Regions from separate parts of the Halobacillus rhizosphaerae genome, predicted to be linked through region 3. Evidence: riboswitches for the same ligand, from Rfam matches in the RefSeq annotation. Region 3 holds a riboswitch; each other region holds the start of a gene.

Region 1 (2,322 bases), on a different contig from region 3:
CATGGACAAGGCAGAAGTGCTGCAATGATCTCTCCCACCCCTCCTTGATGGGCGTGATACAACATATGCTTTACATAGTGATCGGCAGTTGGAGGCAGAGGAAACCCTTGCAAGTCTTCATACCGGATCCCTATAACTTCGCAAAGATTTTTATGGGGATGGATTTCACTATTTAATACAAAATTCACTTGTTCATTAAAGTATTGAATATCCTTTCGTTCCGCCGATTTCGAGATGGCTGTACCATAAATTTGCATAAATGCATTTAAATATTCATAATCCGCTTTAATGTAGTGTGCTATAGAGGAAGAAGGAACATGTCCTTCACCTAGACCTTTTACAAAAGGATGTTCGAATATTTCTTGAAATAAATCTTGATTTTCATTCCGAATCATTTGAGAAAATTTCATTGAAGTGCCTCCTTGGTTTGCGGAAGCTGCCAGGGGTGGGTTAATGAGGTTGCCACCTACTTCCCTACGCTGGTCTTAACCAGATCAGGTCGATAAGAGTTGGAAATACATTCCTCTCAGTCCGATTTGCGGACACCCCTAGTAGATTCCGAACATTAAATTGTTGTAAATTGGTTTCGATCCAAACGATATACCACGCACCAGCCGATGATGGCTCCCGTGATACTGCTGATAAGAAAGGAAGGAAGAAAAATAAAAGCGCCGCTGGAACTCCCCATAAAAAGATGGGCATACGGAACAGAAAATAGCGCTCCAATCACACCCGTACCAATTACTTCTCCTATAGCGGCATAAATTTCTTTTTTGAAGAATTGATATAGAACACCAGCTAGAAATGCGCCAATCATGGCACCTGGAAAAGCAAGCAGCGTCCCTGTACCTAGTAAATTTCTTACCAGACCTATCGTAAAGGCGATTACAACGGCAGGAAGCGGACCAAGCATAACCGCTGCCATTACATTTACAGCATGCTGTACAGGATAAGCTTTAGCTATCCCTGCCGGAAACCAGAGCAGCTGAGAGCCCAGAGTTGCGACAGCAACAAACACAGCCATCGTAGTAAGCATACGAGTTCGTTTCATAGTTTTCCCTCCCATAAAAGGGAGACCCAGAGAGCATTCGAGAAGGATGAGCTTTTGTCACCACGCAGACAATTGACTCATGACCGAGGTATATTCCTGGACACTAAAAAAAGCCAGTCCTAAGGAGGACCTGGCTTCGAATGGATGGAGTCAATAATCTTGCACTCTGACTACTTCCCTCCGCTGGTCTTAACCAGATCAGGTTCATAAGAGTCGGAAAGCTCGATTGCTTTCCTCTCAGCCCATGACGGGCCCCCCTAGTAGTTTCATAGATTTCTATTCACTTGGTTTTGTTCATCGTAACAAAGATGTAAGATCCTGTCACCTATTTCTATTATTCTTTTACTTTCTTCAACATCCACAATCTCACACTAAGTTCTAGTAAAAATAAGTCGTCGGCATCCAGCAGAGAAAGCCCTGTTAAATGTTCAATGTTTCGCAGCCGGTGCAGCAGAGACTGCCGATGCAGATTCAGCGCACGTGAAGACTGACTTACATTACTATTATATTTGTTATAAACGATGAAAGTATGAATTAAGTCGGTTTGTCGCTTTTGATCATAATCAATAAGTTTAGCCAGCGTATCTTCGACGATATTCTCGATCCCTTTATCATGAGATAAAGACATGAGAAGACGATTCATTCTTGTATCACTGAAAAAAGTCCGCTCCCCGTCTTCGTTTTGGTGACGCCCAATATTTAACGCGGTAACCGCTTCATCATAACTTTTATGAAACGTATAAACTTCGTCTTTGCGAAAAGATATTCCCCAGGAAATAACAATTCCTGCAAGAAGTTCATTTAAACGTCGTTCTACTAAGTCAAGAAATTGATTAGTCGTTTCCATGTAGGGGTGTTCGTCTGCTTCTAAGTAAACAATAACCTCTCCATCTTCAAAGGTGGTCATGGTGCGCCTCTGTAATACATCCCCAGCATGAGTGACTTCCTTTTGAATATAATAATTCCGGCTGTGCATGGAAGAGGATCGAACAGGATGATCAGTAGAACCGATGTGATCATCTATCCTTTTCTTAAAACGAATATCCCCTACTATACAAATGTATGGACGATTTAAGTCATATCCAAGCAATTGTGCTTTGGAAAGCAGCTGCTTATCAATGGTTACCTCCGTTTTCGCAAGGTCAAGCAGGAAATTATCCTTCAATCGAATTTCCGTCATTTCTATGGCATTTTCTTTTACAAAATATAGTGCACAAGCCGTTAAAGCATGCTCTAATATATTCAGGACTACCCAGGTTAGTTCATTGTCA
Region 2 (2,322 bases), on a different contig from region 3:
TCTGAAATTAGAGAGAGCCGTCCGGATTTAAATATCCGTTTACTGGACCGAGGAGAAACGGTGCTTCGTGCTTTTGACTCGAAAATCCAAGACTATGTGGAAGACTGGTTTGAGAAAAATGATGTAGAAGTCATTCATAATGCCAATGTCGGATATGTGGAAAAAGACGGCGTTTGTAATAATGGCATCTGCTTCATTAATGACGTAACGATTTGGACAGCAGGAGTGCGTCCAAATTATCTAGTAAGAGAAATGCCCGTCGAGAAAGACAATCAAGAAAAAATTAAAGTGAACGAATTCTTCCAGATTCCGAAGCAGCCTCACATTTATGTGGTGGGAGACTGTGCGTCTTCAGAATATTCTCCTAGTGCTCAGCTTGCTGGCCAGCAAGGAGAGGAAATTGCCGCGATTCTAACTGCTGTTCTTGCAGGCAAAGAGCCTCAAAAGCCTAAAGAAATCAAGTTAAAAGGATCATTGGGCTCGCTAGGTAAGTCAGATGGATTTGGCAATATGCTTCAGAAGCCAATGACCGGCCTGCTGCCAAGACTTGCTAAATCAGGCGTACTTTGGTTAAGTAAACGTCATTAATTCACGTCGATCAGCTAAAAGGTTGATTAAAAAGCGATTCTATGGGAAGATTTAATTATTCACGACTAACTTAACTGAATAATCTTGAATGTAGGGGGACCAGTAAAGCTGGTTGAGATTGTATCCGAAAAGGTACTGACCCTTAGAACCTGATCTGGTTTAAACCAGCGTAGGAAACATAGAAAACGACATTCCGTTTTTTAAAAATATGTGCACCCTAGGTATGGTACCAGGGTGCTTTTTGTATGCCTGATTTTCCTTTCACCTAGACAGGTTCCCTTCTCAATTGTTCCAGAACTTTCAGTTAGTCAAACGAATGGGAGGAAAACCAATGAAGAAATTACTTATTTTCATGGGCTGCCTGCTGCTCTTTCTCGCTGCCTGCAATCAGGAGAAAGAAACGTCACAGGCAAGTACCAGCCAGAAGAAACAAATGAAAAACGTGAAACTCGTTCTCGATTGGACACCGAATACCAATCATACGGGAATTTACGTTGCCAAAGAGAAAGGATACTTCGAAGACGAAGGACTCCATGTAGAAGTTATGATGCCCGGCGAAACAGGTGCCGATCAGCTGGTAGCTGCCGGTAAAGCAGACTTCGGAATTAGTGCACAGGAATCCATTACCCAAGCACGTGTACAGGATATTCCTATCGTGTCTATTGGCGCAATCATCCAGCACAACACCTCAGGATTCGCTTCACCAAAAGATAAAAATATTACTTCCCCAAAGAAATTTGAAGGGAAAACCTACGGAGGCTGGGGTGCGCCCGTTGAGAAAGCCGTTATTTCTTCCATTATGGAAAAAGAAGATGCGGACGTAAATAAAGTCGATATTGTAAATATGGGTAATACAGACTTTTTCACTGCCGTTAAACGAGACGTAGACTTTGCTTGGATTTACTACGGATGGACCGGGGTCGAGGCAGAACTTCGCGGTCAGGACTTAAACATGCAATACTTAACCGACTACTCAGATAAGCTGGATTATTACACGCCCGTTCTCACTACAAACGAGAAAATGATCGCGAACAAGCCAGATACTGTGAAAGCTTTCATGGCCGCAGTTTCCAAAGGATACCAATATACCATCAACAACCCGGAAGATTCTGCTGATATCTTAATTAAAGCTGTCCCTGATTTAGATCCAGAACTAGTCAAAGCCAGTCAAAAATGGCTGTCCCCAAAGTATAAAGATGACGCAGACCAGTGGGGAATTCAAGACCAGAAAGTATGGGAAAATTACTCTGAATGGATGTATAACCACGACTTATTAGATAAGCACTTAAATGTAGAAGATGCATATACCAACAAATTTTTACCTAACAAATAAAGGAGATGAGATAGATTGGCAAACTCATTAGTCAGCATTCAAATTATTCCAAAGACGAAACAAGGGGAAGACGTCATTCCTTATGTAGATCACGCCATATCATTGATTGAAGACTCAGGGTTACGGTATGAAGTACACCCGCTGGAAACAACCATTGAAGGTGAGCTTTCAGAGATATTCTCCTTAATTGAAAAAATGAATCAAGCTATGATTGAAAAAGGCAGCACAAATGTTATTTCCCAAATTAAAGTTCTTTATCAGCCAAGCGGAGCCTCCATGGATCAATTAACGGAGAAATACCGTTGATCTCTTTGTTTAAAAAAGGATGGAGACCTATGCTGGTCCTCATCCTTTTCTTGCTCATTTGGGAAATGTGCAGCCGTTTCTTTGAAATACCCGAG
Region 3 (2,322 bases):
CACAGCACTATTGCACAGTTTATTTACAAAAGTCATCGAAAAACTAGCGGAAGAAAATATAAAACCGCCGATCTTTAAGAGTGGAAATGTAGATGGCATAGACGAACACAATCATAAGCTTATGAGTAAGTATAGGAAGCGGATATCCTTTTAAACTTTATGTAAACCCATCAGTCCAGCGGGCTGGTGGGTTTAAGTTTTCTGGAATCATCACGGCTTTTTTCGCTCGCTGAGATGAAAAATTACCAGCTGGCTTTTTTAACACCAGGAATCTGACCTTTATGGGCTAACTCTCTAAACTGAATGCGAGAAAGACCGAATTTCCTCATATATCCATGTGGTCGGCCGGTCAAGGCACAGCGGTTTTGTGTGCGTGATGGAGAGGAGTCTCTTGGCAGCTTGCGTATAGCTTCAAAGTCGCCAGCCGCTTTAAGCTCCTTGCGTTTCTCTGCATATTTGTCTACCAACTTTTGACGTTGCAGCTCTTTAGCAATTTTAGACTTTTTCGCCAATGGGTGACCTCCTTAAATAGTAATTGTTACGATTTGAATTATAGGACTCCCACTGCATAATGTCAAATTGTCAGGACTTTGTGCCTCAATATTAGATTTCCCAGGCAATAAATCATAGTTGTCTAGAGTGAGTTGTTCTACTATAATAAGGGCAAACAAAAAAAGCATAATAAATTTAGCCCTCAAGGGGAGCCCTCCAGGCTGAGAGTGAACAATTTGTTCTGACCCTTTGAACCTGTCAGTTAATACTGGTGTAGGAATGGCGGCTTTGTTGATGGTGCAATGCATGGGATCCATCAGAAAGCTTCCCTTTGTATTGCTTTTTTTGTGCTCAATTTTAAAGGGGGAGTTTGAGATGAAACACAAAGGAGTATTGTTTTTAGTCGAAGTAGCTATTTTCTCGGCTATTGCTATTTTGCTGGATATTATCCCGTTTTTGTCATTTAAATTATGGGCCCAGGGGGGATCGGTGTCCTTCTCTATGGTGCCAGTATTTATTATGGCTTACAGATGGGGAATAAAAGGTGGATTATTAACAGGATTTCTACTGGGAGTCTATCAAATATTACTGGGAAATGCTCTTCTAGTTACACCTGTACAGAGTTTCCTAGATTATATTCTAGCATTTACGTCGATTGGATTCGCTGGAATAATGGCTGGCCAGATAGCCTCTGCGGCTTCTAAACATCATGTGAAACGAATGATTACAGCGATTATCACCGGTTGTTTGATAGGAAGTCTACTAAGGTTTGTGAGTCATTTTATCGCGGGCATTGTCTTTTACGGCAAATTTGCACCGCCGGGGCAGCCGGTATGGCTTTACTCTCTCCTCTACAATGGAGGTTATATGCTTCCTGCCTTTATATTAAGTGCGGTGATTGTCAGTATACTTTTCGTGAAAAGACCTCAACTCATCATTCACAAGCCGTATAAATAATTATAAGAATAAATATTCTACTTTTAAATTGAAAGGTGAGCTCAGTTTTTTAATCTGGAGCTCACCTTTTTTTAAGTCATGAGAATTATATATGAAGCAGGAGAGTTAAAGGATCGAATCGAATTTTAAAGGAGTAGGAAAGAAAGGGGTCAGGATATTGAAAGATAAACCGAATATAGTTGCTACATTTTCTATTGTGGGCCACGATCCTGAAACGGGAGAGTTAGGAGTTGCCGTTCAATCTAAGTTTCTTGGTGTGGGGTCGGTGGTGCCTTGGGCTGAAGCTGGCGTAGGAGCGATTGCGACGCAAGCACTAGCCAATCCTGCTTATGGACCGTCAGGATTAAAATTATTGAGAGAAGGTCTTAGTGCACAAGAAACGTTAGATGAATTAGTTAAAAATGACCCTCAAGCAGATGAACGTCAGGCAGGCATTATAGACGCGAATGGAAGGGGAGCGACGTATACTGGCGCAAATTGTCTTGATTGGGCAGGAGGAATGACCGGCCCCAATTACTGTGCGCAAGGCAACATTTTAGTAAATCAAGCAACAGTATCGGAGATGGGAAAAGCCTTTGAACAACATTCAGGGTCTCTTTCAGATCGATTGATTGCTGGACTGCAAGCTGCCCAAAAAGCAGGAGGGGATAGTCGCGGCCGTCAATCAGCAGCAATTTACGTAGTTAAAGATAAAGGAGGCTATGGGGGACTGAATGACGTTTTTGTGGATCTTCGTGTCGATGATCACCCGGATCCAATCGAGGAATTGAACAGGATTTATCAACTGCAGCAGTTATACTTTGGGGAAACAAAAACAGAAGATATTAAGAGGATAGAGGGTCCGTTTAAGTCAAGATTAACGGGAAAACTGCA

What was found. Region 3 has a riboswitch for thiamine pyrophosphate ahead of thiT (energy-coupled thiamine transporter ThiT). Riboswitches for the same ligand answer to the same signal wherever they lie in the genome.
Region 1: linked by a shared signal. The riboswitch ahead of thiW (energy coupling factor transporter S component ThiW) and the one ahead of thiT (energy-coupled thiamine transporter ThiT) in region 3 are both predicted to bind thiamine pyrophosphate.
Region 2: linked by a shared signal. The riboswitch ahead of Q7A53_RS08380 (ABC transporter substrate-binding protein) and the one ahead of thiT (energy-coupled thiamine transporter ThiT) in region 3 are both predicted to bind thiamine pyrophosphate.

What each region holds. Positions count from the first base shown of each region.
Region 1 covers NZ_JAUTWQ010000021.1:40,209-42,530, forward strand. Annotated here, with positions in the region: gene tenA (thiaminase II) at 1-410, opposite strand, end outside; TPP riboswitch at 455-560, opposite strand; gene thiW (energy coupling factor transporter S component ThiW) at 566-1,051, opposite strand; TPP riboswitch at 1,210-1,320, opposite strand; gene Q7A53_RS17910 (PucR family transcriptional regulator) at 1,386-2,322, opposite strand, start outside.
Region 2 covers NZ_JAUTWQ010000006.1:132,331-134,652, forward strand. Annotated here, with positions in the region: gene Q7A53_RS08375 (NAD(P)/FAD-dependent oxidoreductase) at 1-588, shown strand, start outside; TPP riboswitch at 671-781, shown strand; gene Q7A53_RS08380 (ABC transporter substrate-binding protein) at 920-1,921, shown strand; gene Q7A53_RS08385 (thiamine-binding protein) at 1,937-2,227, shown strand; gene Q7A53_RS08390 (ABC transporter permease) at 2,257-2,322, shown strand, end outside.
Region 3 covers NZ_JAUTWQ010000023.1:17,276-19,597, forward strand. Annotated here, with positions in the region: gene Q7A53_RS18230 (sugar isomerase domain-containing protein) at 1-154, shown strand, start outside; gene rpsN (30S ribosomal protein S14) at 243-512, opposite strand; TPP riboswitch at 688-789, shown strand; gene thiT (energy-coupled thiamine transporter ThiT) at 868-1,449, shown strand; gene Q7A53_RS18245 (DUF1028 domain-containing protein) at 1,604-2,322, shown strand, end outside.